2 regions of the Bacillus sp. mrc49 genome follow, and region 1 is predicted to be linked to the other one. Evidence: riboswitches for the same ligand, from Rfam matches in the RefSeq annotation. Region 1 holds a riboswitch; the other holds the start of a gene.
The links. A riboswitch is a leader RNA that binds a small molecule or an ion and turns the genes downstream of it on or off. The one in region 1 is predicted to bind lysine.
Positions count from the first base shown of each region.

Region 2: another riboswitch for lysine. It lies ahead of CVN76_RS21240 (aspartate kinase); the one in region 1 lies ahead of CVN76_RS07100 (amino acid permease).

Region 1 covers NZ_PHNG01000639.1:4,476-11,080, reverse strand. Annotated here, with positions in the region: partial or broken gene CVN76_RS07115 (manganese ABC transporter ATP-binding protein) at 1-15, opposite strand, end outside; gene CVN76_RS07110 (metal ABC transporter solute-binding protein, Zn/Mn family) at 28-951, opposite strand; gene CVN76_RS07105 (LacI family DNA-binding transcriptional regulator) at 1,536-2,498, shown strand; lysine riboswitch at 2,712-2,895, shown strand; gene CVN76_RS07100 (amino acid permease) at 2,995-4,446, shown strand; gene CVN76_RS07095 (Ger(x)C family spore germination protein) at 4,676-5,758, opposite strand; gene CVN76_RS07090 (GerAB/ArcD/ProY family transporter) at 5,755-6,605, opposite strand, start outside.
Region 2 covers NZ_PHNG01000725.1:42,810-49,414, reverse strand. Annotated here, with positions in the region: gene CVN76_RS21245 (YslB family protein) at 342-797, shown strand; gene CVN76_RS21240 (aspartate kinase) at 861-2,093, opposite strand; lysine riboswitch at 2,179-2,355, opposite strand; gene uvrC (excinuclease ABC subunit UvrC) at 2,417-4,189, opposite strand; gene trxA (thioredoxin) at 4,293-4,607, opposite strand; gene CVN76_RS21225 (electron transfer flavoprotein subunit alpha/FixB family protein) at 4,805-5,782, opposite strand; gene CVN76_RS21220 (electron transfer flavoprotein subunit beta/FixA family protein) at 5,855-6,605, opposite strand, start outside.

The sequences.
Region 1 (6,605 bases):
AGCCGCTTGCTCCATTTTTTCTCCCCCTTATTTCAAAGCATGGACGATCGTGTCTGTATTATGACGGACCATTCCTATATAGGTTCCTTCCTCCGTACCCTTTTCACCCATCGCATCCGAGAATAATTCACCGCCGATTTTCACGCTATGGCCCTGCTTGGCAGCTCCTTGAATGACAGCCTCTATCGCCTTCCTCGGAACGCTGGACTCTATGAAAATCGCTTTTATTTCGTTCTTCACCAGGTAATTCCGCATATCCGTCACATCTTTTGATCCATATTCCGACAATGTGTTGATTCCCTGAAGCCCCCTTACGTCCAAACCATATGACTGCCCGTAGTAACCGAAGGCATCATGCGCTGTAACAAGCACCCGTTGGTCTTCCGGAATTTTATTTATTTCGTCCTGAACGTACCGATCCAGCTCCTCCAACTGCGAAACATATTTTTCATAATGCGAGAGATAGTCCGCTTCATGATCTGGGTCATTGGCAATCAATTCCTTCTTCACCGCCCCTGCAGCAACGATCCATAGCTTTACATCAAACCAAACATGGGGATCATGTTCCGTTGCACTTACTTTACGAAGCTGGTTTTCCTTAAAATCCTCCGTTACGGCGATCGTCGGTTTATTCTTGCCCATCATTTCAAAAATATCGGTCATCTTCCCCTCCAGATGGACTCCGTTATAAAAAATCATATCGGCCGAATCCAGAGTCTTCACATCACCTTGAGTCGCCTTATATAGATGGGGATCGACACCTGGTCCCATTAAACTAGTGACCTCAACATGTTTGCCGCCGATATTCTCAGCCAAGTCCCCAATCATTCCTGTTGTGGCGACGACCTTCAGCTTGCCATTGCCTTTATCCTGTTTGGCCGTGTCATTGCCGCATCCTGTTAAGATCAGCACTGCAGCAAGCACCCCTCCGATCGTTTTTAGAAACCCCATCCAAATACCCTCCCTTTTTTATCATTCTAAAAGTTTTTACCTAATGCAAATTTTAATGTAAATTTTTTTATATTGTCCTATATACTAAAAAGTTTCCTTCACACAACTTATTTTATACTATACACAAATATTCGAAAAGAGTGCAACTTTTTTACTTTCCAATGATTTTCCCCAACACAAATACTGCTCGGAATGCTTCATTCCCAGCAGTAAAGATGGTGTTTTTACGAAACGATGGAGACAGGGTTATATAACGGGGCGTGAAAGGTGAATATAAAGCAGAGGACCTTTTTCAAAACCGATTATCCGAGGTGCGCTGTGCATTTGAAGATCATCATTTTTCCGGTTTCGAAGATATTGCCAAGTATGCCAAGCCCAATTCGATCCCGCAAAGCGCAATCAGGGTGATTAATGTTTGAATCATTTCGATTTCCTCCTCCCTCAAGACCTAAATCAATCTTAAAGGATGAAACCCATATCATAACAACCCCCCATGCCAAAATATATCCAGCGGAAACAACTGCAATCTTGCCCTGAAATGGGTTTCATAAGGTACAATATCATAAAAGAAAAACGGTGATCCCATGACAAATATAAAAGAAATTGCCCAATTTGCCGGTGTATCCGTCTCAACGGTATCTCGTGTATTGAATAATCATCCGTATGTTAGCCCAGATAAAAGAGAAAGTGTCTTACAAGCGATTGAACGATTGAATTATACGCGAAATATCAATGCCATTCATCTTTCAAAGGGGAAAACGAACCTTTTGGGCATCATCCTCCCCTTCACCAATCATCCGTATTACGGGGCTATCGTGAATGGAATCACGAAGCAAGCGAATGCAATCGGATACCATATCGTCATCTTTCAAACCCATTATGAAAGAGAGAAGGAAATTCAAGCCTTGAATATGCTGCAAATGAAGCAACTTGATGGTATTATCGTCTGCTCCCGGATTTCGGAAATGAAAGTCCTCCTAAGTTATCAAAAATACGGACCGATTATCTTATGCGAAGATACGGCTCAGGCTGAATTGTCATCCATCAGCATCGACCATTATGCAGCTTTTTCCTGTGCACTTGAATACGTGATCGCTAAAGGATATACGAAGATCGGCTACAGTCTCGGCCGTAAGAAAAGCAGGAACAGTTATCTTCGGACAAAGGCCTTCAACGACATCATGACAAAGCACCAGCTTATGAACAATCAAGAGTGGCTATTCGAGGGGAGTTACCATATCAAGGACGGGGTCCAGCTGTTTCAGCAATGGAGTTCGCTGCCAAACAAGCCGGAGGCCATCATCATCACGAATGATGACACGGCGGCCGGATTCATCCTTACCGCCAAAAAATCCGGCATAAGGGTGCCTGAAGATGTAGCCATCCTCGGCTTCAATAATGACAGCCTCAGTGAGATGCTCGATATCTCGACCATTTCCTTGCCCCTGGAATGGATCGGAAAAATGGCGGTGGAATTATTCGAGAATCCCGGTATCATTAAACATGTGAAACTGGACTACGCCCTTATTAAAAGAAAGACCGTGTAATGTCGGCAGTAGGGAGATGATTCTGCCCACCTAGGAAAAAATAACCACTAAAATTAACCATTGCTATATCTTTAAGATTATTTTATAATTTTAATATAGTAAAGTTTACTCAAGCACTAGCAATCTATCAACGATTGCATGAGTAAAAATCGTACGGCGTTTTCTATTAAAGAGACGCAACGATTCATCATAATTGAATACTTCCTCATTTACCGATGAGTTAGAGGCTGCAGCTTACAAGAGTATAACGGACGAGATTCAGGAAAATCGAAGACTCCGTTAAAAAGGGTAAGTTGCCGAAGTTAGGGTATATTCCATGTATATTCTCGCTGGCGGTGTTGCCGAACAGGAACATCACTGTCACGTTTTTTTAAAAGCGTGGGGAGCTATCTTCGGAAGGATAAACGGGTTTATTATAAACAGCCGTCGATCTTTTTCGACTGCTGTTTTTTGTTTTTTTCCGTATCCTTCCAATAAAAAAGGAGTGTAACATCAATTGTCAAATTCTCAGCCAACATCAAGCCCCACTGAATTGAAAAGGAGCCTGAAAGCGCGGCACTTAATGATGATTTCATTAGGCGGCACGATTGGAACAGGTTTATTCTTAGCAAGCGGCGGCGCCATCCATTCGGCCGGTCCCGGCGGTGCCCTTGTGGCATATGCAGTCATCGGCATCATGGTTTATTACTTAATGACAAGTCTTGCAGAAATGGCAGCATACATGCCAGTGGCCGGGTCGTTCCGTGTCTATGCATCCAAATTCGTCGATCCTTCCTTCGGTTTTGCAATCGGTTGGAACTATTGGTATAACTGGGCAATCACCATTGCTGCCGAATTGGCAGCCGTTGTCCTGATCATGAAGTTCTGGTTTCCTGATACGCCATCGTTTATCTGGAGTGCCATTGCCCTGATCATGATGTTCCTTATCAACTACATGTCCGTTAAAGGTTTTGGCGAAGCCGAATTCTGGTTTGCCATGATCAAAGTCGTAACAGTGATCATTTTCCTGATCACAGGTGTTTTGATCATTCTTGGAATCATGGGCGGCAAGGACCCCATCGGTTTCTCCAACTTCACGATGGGCGAGGGGCCCTTTAATGGAGGCTTTTTCACGATTTTAGGCGTTTTCATGGCTGCCGGTTTTTCATTCCAGGGAACGGAATTGCTTGGAGTGACGGCGGGAGAAAGTGAAGATCCGGAAAAAAACATTCCCAAAGCGATCAGATCCGTTTTCTGGCGCATTATCTTGTTCTACATCCTTGCCATTTTCGTAATTGGCATGATCATACCGTTTACGGATTCACGTCTGCTTAGTGAAGATGTTGCCGTCAGTCCTTTCACGCTAGTCTTCGAGCGTGCCGGTCTTGCCTTTGCAGCCTCCATCATGAACGCGATCATCTTATCATCCGTACTTTCTGCCGGTAACTCAGGCATGTATGCCTCAACCCGTATGCTCTGGGACTTGGCACGTGACGGGAAAGCGCCGAAATTCCTTGGCAAGCTGGATAAACGGGGAGTTCCGGTCAATGCACTTATCGTCACTGCTTTAGTTGGCTGCCTTGCATTCCTTGCTTCATTTTTCGGGGATGGCGTCGTGTATATCTGGTTATTGAATGCTTCCGGCATGGCCGGCTTCGTTACATGGGTAGGGATTGCAATTGCCCACTATCGGTTCCGCAAAGCATATTCAGCCCAAGGGCTTGACTTGAATGCATTGCCATATAGGGCCAAGGGATTCCCATTCGGTCCCATCTTTGCACTTGTTCTATGCATCATCATTATCATTGGACAAGGCTACCAAGCTTTTACAAGCGACGGGATCGACTGGAATTCGATGTTCGTATCCTACATCGGCTTGTTTTTATTCTTCGCCCTATGGTTGGGTTATAAATGGAAGCATAAAACGAAAGTCATTCCACTTGAGGAATGCGATCTTAAAACGAAATGATCCATATAAAGGACCCGGTCTCCGCCATTTATGGGGAAGCCGGGTCCTTTTCTCATTTCATTGGTCGATTCCGGTTCCCTCCAGCCATTTAAATCGCCCATCCGATACGCTTGCACCACTGCTTCTTTCCACCATGTTTTATCCAACGCTTCCCCCCTTCCTTAAACGCATCGACACAACCCATCCAGCAATACCTTATTAAAAGGGGGAACTTCCGGATATTCTTCGTTCATTCCGATATTCCCGTTTGAATCATTTCGATATTCAAATCCACTTCGATCGGAATATGAGGGTACACCTCTTCCCAATGTTTACGATTGAAATTTCTCGTTTTACTTTTAGCATGATCACCGAGTGCCAGCGGATCTATATTATACGTTTGGAACATGGTCACCATCTCATTTAGTTTCTTACCGAGGATACGTTCCGCTTTGGCCTCTATTTTGTTCACTTCGACAGGTTTGTTCAAGTCGAAGCCTTGAACCTCCAGCAGATTTGCTTTCAATTCCACTTCAATCCTGGCCTTCGGGTTCCGATTGGCATTCGTGATGCGATAACGGACACGCGATTCCACATTATCGATAGTTGTATAATCATTTTCCTTCCATTTAATTTCATAGCTCCCCAATTTAAAATTCTCACTAAGGATCTTGAATAAAAAACCGTCCTCATAAGGAATGTATTTGCCAATATATTTATCCCTTTTAAACAGGGCGATCCCTTTCACGATTATTTGGTCTTCCGCCTTTTCCAATAAGGGCATGACCGGATCGATGCCGTTACCATGACTTGCATATAAATACTTATGCAAATCTACATCAGTCAAATTAGTCCTCATATTCTGTTCGATCAACTCTTTTACTTGAACGCCTGGAGTCCTGACCATTTTCGGCTCCATCCTTACGACATCCTCCGCTTTGCCATCAACGATCGCCAAAAACAGATCCCTTCCCACCATCGGGTCACGCCGATATGTATCCACATAATCATTCAGCCCTCTTCTAGCCAATTCATCACCGTACAGGATGACTGTCAGTCTCCCGCCGACGATGGGAAACGGCGTTTTGGCATTTTCTTGCTGCCGAGTGGCGTTTATATCATGGGAAATCGCTTCATATACCTCTTTCCCTAGATTCGCTTCCTCTCCTGGCTGGGGCACACTGACAACGACTGTACCTTTGATTTTATCCTCACCAGCATCGTCATAGCCGACGATTTCAGCAATTAAAATATCCTCCAATATTTGCTTTTCCACTCCGCACGCCGATAGTATGATGCAGCATGATGCAATCAAGAGCATTTTGAAGTTCATGGTTTATGGCCCCTTACTTTATAAACGATCGTCTGCGATAAGAATAAAAGCGGAAGATACACATAAATGATATAAAATCCTATACGTGAACCGATCGTGTTGAACAAGTCGATCTTATGACGGTTATCCAAGAAAAGGCAGGCAACTAAAATGACGAGCAAAAACATAACCAACAACTTCCTCTGCCTAACCCCGAATGCCCTTTTTGCCGTCCTGCTTGCTGCCCAGATTCCTAGGCAAATATTCGGCAGCACCATGAACAGCCATAGGGAAACGCCGATGTATTCGAACCTTTCAATGAACGGAAGGTCGGCGATTTTCCATAAGGTCAAGGTTGCCCAAATGACATCCTTCAGCTGATCCCGATGGTAGTAGGCAATGGAAACGATAAAGGAGTTTAGGTATATCGCCATGGTGAACAGCACCCCTAAATGCGCCCACTTTTGCGAATGCTCACGCTTTTTGATGAATGGATAATAAATCAGGAGTAATTCAAACCCAAGATAATTCAACGTCATATTCTTGCAGGCCTTCATGATTTCCAAAAAGGAATGATCAAAAACGGGACCCAAATTTTCAAAATGGGCGTGTTTTAACGGAAAATAATTCAAAAGGATTAAGGGGGAAGTGATTACGAGTCCGATCAAACATAAACCTGTAATGACCCTGAACCCTCCCACAACAAAGCTATACACGAGTATCAGGATGATGCTTAAAAGCATGAGGATATTCACCCCTGGGAACATCCAAACCTGAATCACCTCCAAATACGTCCTGACAATGATGATGGTAATGGCGGTAAAGTAGAGGATGAATAAAATATTGAAGGCATTTCCTGCCCACTTCC
Region 2 (6,605 bases), on a different contig from region 1:
CTGGTGGCTACCTTTTATCTCCGCGTGAAAATAAAGTATAGAGTGCAAAAAGCTCTCCTATACTTTCTTACAATTATGTGACATGTCCATTTTACTCCTGACTTCTATGTGCGTCAAGAAAACGGATACAACAAATCTCTTTTTTAAAATAGATATTATTGGCTAAAAATGCATGTTTTTTTATTTGTCAAGGCTATATTACGAGAAATAATGTATGAATCCATTAATATTTCGGTATAATTTATCATTTTTTTCCATTTGCCTTTTAAATAAATAAAAAAACAATATAATTTGCAAAAGAAAAACGTTTATAATAGATTTACAGAAAGAGGCGATAAACTATGAAAAAAAATATTGCTGCAGCGATAGAGGAAGAAATTCAAACTGAAGAGTTCCAAGTTCCGGCTTTCGGATATGAATTAATCAGGGAAGTACTTCTGAACGATATACTCGGAAAAGACTCGAATCAGATCCTCTATTGGGCAGGTAAACAGTTAGCAAGAAAATTCCCACTGAATGGCGATCAAGAGGTTATTGAATTTTTCCAAAGCGCCGGTTGGGGAGATTTGGAAATCATCAAGTATACGAAAAACGAGATGGAGTTATCCTTGTCGGGTGAAATAATCAGCCGCCGCCTGGATTTACATCCTGACTGTCACTTCCAGCTTGAAGCCGGCTTTCTTGCCGAGCAGTTCACACTGCAAAAAAAATTCCTCAGCGAATCAACGGAAGAAGTTAAACGCCGCGCAAAAAAAGTGACATTCACCATTCAATGGGATCCCAGAGATCCAATCTAACGAGCCCATAAAACAGACTTACCCTTTTTACCGGAAGTCTGTTTTTTACTGGACTCCATACAATCAGGCTAGCACATTTGCATGCTGACCAAGTTTAAATGCTTCATGCAGGGATTCTACCGCCTTCACCATCTCCAGCTCATTGACGACAGTCGAAACTTTAATTTCCGATGTGCTGACCATTTTCACTTGGATGCCTGTATTGGCCATCACTTCAAACATCTCGGCAGCCACTCCAGGATTGGATACCATACCCGATCCAACGATTGACACCTTGGCCAGTCCGCCCTCCGTTTCAACCCTGTCAAAGGCCAACTGCTCTTTATTATTTTCCAACACGATCAAAGCCGCTTTTTTATCTTCACTTTTTATGGAGAATGATAAGTTGGTCGTATCCTCTGCAGTCATGCTTTGAATGATGATGTCAACATTGATCTGGTTTTTCGCAAGCGTCATGAAAATGGTTGATAATGCACCAAGTGATTGGGGCAAGCCATAAACCGTCACCCTAGTGATGCTATCTTCGAATGCGATGCCGCGCACGATTAAGTTTTCTTCCATAGTTGCTTCCTCCTCAATGATCGTTCCTGATTCCCTCTCCATGCTTGAACGGACTTCAAGCGGGATTTGATAATTTTTCGCATATTCGACAGCCCTTGGATGGAGCACGCCCGCCCCTAAATTGGCAAGCTCGAGCATCTCATCATAAGAGATGGATTGCAGTTTGCGCGCTTCTTTAATGTAGCGCGGATCCGTTGTGAAAACACCCGTAACATCCGTGTAAATGTCACATCTATCCGCATTGAGCGCTGCAGCGATGGCAACTGCGGTCGTATCGGAACCGCCACGCCCCAATGTAGTGATTTCCCCATTAACATCGTTTCCCTGAAAACCGGCCACGACGACGATCTGCCTTTCTTGCAGTCTAGCTTGGATTCTCGAAGCATCAATATCCAATATCCGGGCATTCCCATGTACGGATTCCGTCTGCATCCCTGCCTGCCAGCCAGTATACGAGATCGCTTCATGCCCCTTCTCAAGCAAGGCCATCGTCAGCAGGGAAATCGTAACCTGTTCCCCCGTCGTCAATAGCATATCCATTTCCCTCTTGCTGGGGGCGCTGGATATATCATGGGCCATGGAAACCAATTGATCGGTCGTTTTACCCATTGCTGAAACAACGACGACTACCTCATTGCCCTTCTCCGCTTCCTCGATTACCCGATTGGCAACATTTTTAAGTTTTTCAACGCTGCCGACGGATGTCCCGCCGAATTTTTGTACGATTAATGCCATCCTCATGCACCCTCTCTTTTTAGGCAATAAAAAAAGCAATGAGAAATATCTCATTGCTGTGATCACATATCCAATCCTGTAAGCACAGTGAGATAGCTCTCCAGGGCATACACCCTGACAATCCGCCATTTATTAAATGTCAGACCAGAAAAACAAGCTATGAGACTTGTCTTCCTTCGGCGTCCTCCCCTTTCAAAACCCATCATGGAAACTCATACTTCTCCAGGTTTTTACTCTTGAATTCCGCACCTCTATCAGCACTTTTAAGTTGTCTAGTTAAAAATTCCTTTTAATCATAGCATAGAGATTTGTGGGGGGCAAGATTATTCTTGCAATTTTCTCACGATTCCCTCAGCTACCCCTTTTGGCATGCCCGCTCCGATAATTTCCTCGACCGAGGCCTCTTTAATTTTCTTCAATGAACCGAAATGTCTCAATAATTGCTTTCTTCGTTTTTCGCCGACTCCCGGAATATCATCCAGCTGGGAGTGCACGGCATTTTTGCCTCGCAGCTGGCGGTGAAACGTAATCGCAAACCGATGCACTTCATCCTGTATTCTTTGCAATAAGTAGAATTCCTGACTCCGGGAATCAAGCGGTACAAGCTCAAGAGGATTGCCGATCATCAATTGAGATGTTCTATGCTTCTCATCTTTAATCAGGCCAGAAAGCGGGATATCCAGGCCCAGTTCATTTTCCAAAATATCGCGGACGGCCTCCACATGTCCCTTACCGCCATCGATGATGATTAAATCCGGAAGCGGAAGACCCTCTTTCAATACCCGTGAATACCTTCTTCGGACGACTTCGCGCATCGATCCATAATCATCAGGCCCCTGGACGGTTTTGATCTTATATTTGCGGTATTCCCTTTTCTCGGGTTTGCCATCAATGAACACGACCAAAGCGGAAACAGGATCGCTTCCTTGGATGTTGGAGTTATCGAAGGCCTCAATTCGATGCGGGGTATAGATCCCCAATTGCACTCCAAGGTTTTCCACCGCATTGATCGTTCTTTCTTCATCACGCTCAATCAATGAAAACTTTTCCTGAAGCGCAATGGAGGCATTTTTATTGGCCAATTTCAACATATCCTTTTTCGAACCCCGCTTTGGATGAATCGTCTTCACGCCAAGCAGGCCTTCAGCCAGTTCAGCATCCACCGACTCGGGAAGCAGGATTTCCTTCGGTTTAAAATGGTTCGTAATCTCGTAAAACTGACCCAGGAATGTGAGCAGTTCCTGTTCCGGTTCATCATAGACGGGAAATAGGGATACGTCCCTTTCTATCAATTTACCTTGTCTTACAAAGAATACTTGAACGCACATCCAACCTTTATCATGGGCAAATCCGAATACATCCCTGTCGATGAAATCGGTCGACATCATTTTCTGCTTTTCCATCGTGATATCGATATGGGCAATTTTGTCACGAAACTCCTTCGCCCTCTCAAAATCCAGCTCTTCGGATGCCTCCAGCATTTTTTCGGTCAGTTCTTTCTTAATCTCGGTATGCCCGCCATTCAAGAAACGGTTGATATCATCGACCATTTTTTTATATTCCTGTTCCTCCACATCATATACGCATGGAGCCAGACATTGACCAAGGTGATAATAAAGGCAAACCCGATCCGGCAGCGTATTGCACTTTCGAAGAGGATAGATGCGGTCGAGCAGTTTTTTCGTTTCGTTAGCCGCAAAAGCATTAGGGTATGGACCGAAGTATTTCCCTTTGTCTTTTTTGACCTTTCGCGTAATGATCAGGCGGGGATGCCGCTCAGCGGTCAGCTTGATGAAGGGATATGTTTTATCATCCTTAAGCATGACATTATATTTTGGATCATGTTTTTTGATTAGATTCAGCTCTAAAATGAGAGCCTCGATATTGGAAGATGTGACGATGTATTCAAAATCCTCAATCTCATTTACGAGCCGAAATGTCTTTCCATCATGGGATCCCGTGAAATAGGAACGGACACGGTTCTTCAACACTTTCGCCTTGCCTACATAAATGATCGTTCCCTGACGATCTTTCATCAAATAACAACCAGGCTGATCGGGAAGAAGGGCAAGTTTATTCTTTATTTGCTGGTTCATGCTTTCAGCCTCCTGTTCTCCCATTTTACAATTATTATATATCAAGATAGCGAAAAAAGCTTCAAGTCCGGAGACCTGAAGCTTTTTTTAGCTGACCCGTTTATTAAGCGTGTTTTGCAATAAGCTCAGCAAGAGCTTCTTTAGGTTGGAAGCCAACCACTTTATCCACCACTTCACCGTCTTTAAGGACGATCAGTGTCGGAATGCTCATTACACCGAATTTTCCAGCTGTTTCTTGGTTTTCATCTACATCCACTTTTACGATTTTCGCTGAATCGCCAATTTCCGTATCAAGCTCTTGAAGAACAGGAGCGATCATTTTACAAGGTCCGCACCATGGAGCCCAGAAATCTACAAGAACGACACCTTCGCTAGTATCCGTTGTGAACGTTTGGTCAGTTGCATTTACAATAGCCATATATATTTCCTCCTCAAATTTACTCAAATAACTAAAGACAGTATACCATTGTTGCTAGAATCGATGCTAACATTTTGCTTCAGTGGTAGGATGTCCAAATAAAGAGGGAATATGCACCCATAATTCGCAGCCTATATCAATAAAATAAGGGACAAGACATATAATGTCCCATCCCTTATTCGAAGCCGTTTACGCTTTTAAGCATTCACTTTAAGTTTTTTGAATTCTTCCGTCAGTAATGGAATGACCTCGAAAAGATCGCCGACAATTCCATAGTCAGCTACATTGAAGATGTTCGCTTCAGGATCTTTATTGATGGCTACGATCACTTTGGAGTTGGACATACCAGCTAAATGCTGAATCGCTCCAGAGATTCCGCAGGCAATATATAGGTCAGGTGTAACGACCTTACCCGTTTGGCCGATTTGCAAAGAATAGTCACAATAATCCGCGTCACATGCACCACGGGAAGCCCCTACCGCTCCGCCAAGAACTTGTGCCAGTTCCTTTAAAGGTTCAAAGCCGTCTTCGCTTTTCACTCCGCGGCCGCCAGCGATGATTACCTTGGCTTCTGAAAGATCGACGCCTTCACTTGCCTTTCTGACAACATCTTTTATGATGGTGCGTAAATCCTTAATATCCACGCTCAATGCAGCTACATCACCGGAGCGGGACTCATCTTTCGCCAATGGCTCAATATTGTTCGGACGGATCGTTGCGAATATCACTCCATCTGTAACAATTTTCTTTTCAAAAGCTTTACCAGAATAAATCGGACGGGTGAAAACGATATTTCCGCCTTCTTCTTCGATGGATGTTACGTCAGAAATCAAACCTGATTCAAGCTTTCCAGCCAATTTAGGGGCAAGGTCTTTTCCAAGTGCCGTATGGCCGAAGAAGATGCCTTCGGGCTTTTCCTGCTCGATGACGGCGAGCAAGGCTTGCGCATAGCCATCTGAAGTGTATTGCTTCAATTGATCGTTTTCGATGGCGACAACCCGGTCTGCACCGAATTGGATCAATTCATTCCCCAAATCTTGAACACTGTCACCAACTAAAACACCTACGATTTCTCCGCCATCTGCAGCAAGTTTAGCCGCACCGATCGCTTCAAATGATACATTTCTTAGTGAACCGTCGCGAACTTCGCCCAATACAAGAAACTTTCTAGCCATTTATAAAAACCTCCTGTGCTCTATTTTATCCATTTGTTGTGTGTAGTTTGTTTTAAAAAGGAACCGTTTCTATTAAATTACTTTAGCTTCGCTGCGTAATAATTGCACAAGTTCGCTAACTTGGTCACCGATCTCGCCGCTCAAGACTTTTCCTGCTTCTTTTTTGGCTGGAAGGTAGATTTCGATCGTTTTTGTTTTCGCTTCAACATCTTCCTCTTCCAGGTCCAAATCATCCAATTCCAATTCTTCAAGCGGTTTTTTCTTCGCTTTCATGATCCCTGGCAAAGAAGGATAACGCGGCTCATTTAAGCCTTGCTGAGCGGTGACCAACAACGGAAGAGATGCTTCGATCGTTTCGGAATCCCCTTCAACATCACGGATAACGCTTACATTTCCATCTGCAATATCCAATTTAGTGATCGTTGTGATATAAGGGATTTCTAAGATTTCGGCAACGCGTGGACCGACTTGACCTGAACCGCCATCGATGGCCACATTCCCTGCAATGATTAAATCGGCCTCTTTGTCTTTTAAGTATTCGCCTATGATTTTGGCAGTCGTGAATTGGTCGCCATTTTCTATATCATCTTCGATATTGATCAATACCGCTTTATCTGCACCCATTGCAAGAGCTGTACGCAATTGCTTCTCAGCCTCTTCGCTTCCGACGGAGATGACCGTTACTTCGCCGCCTTGTGCATCACGCACTTGGATGGCTTCTTCAACAGCATACTCATCATACGGATTAATGATGAATTCTGCTCCATCCTCATTAATTTTCCCATTGGATAATGTAATTTTTTCTTCTGTATCGAATGTTCTT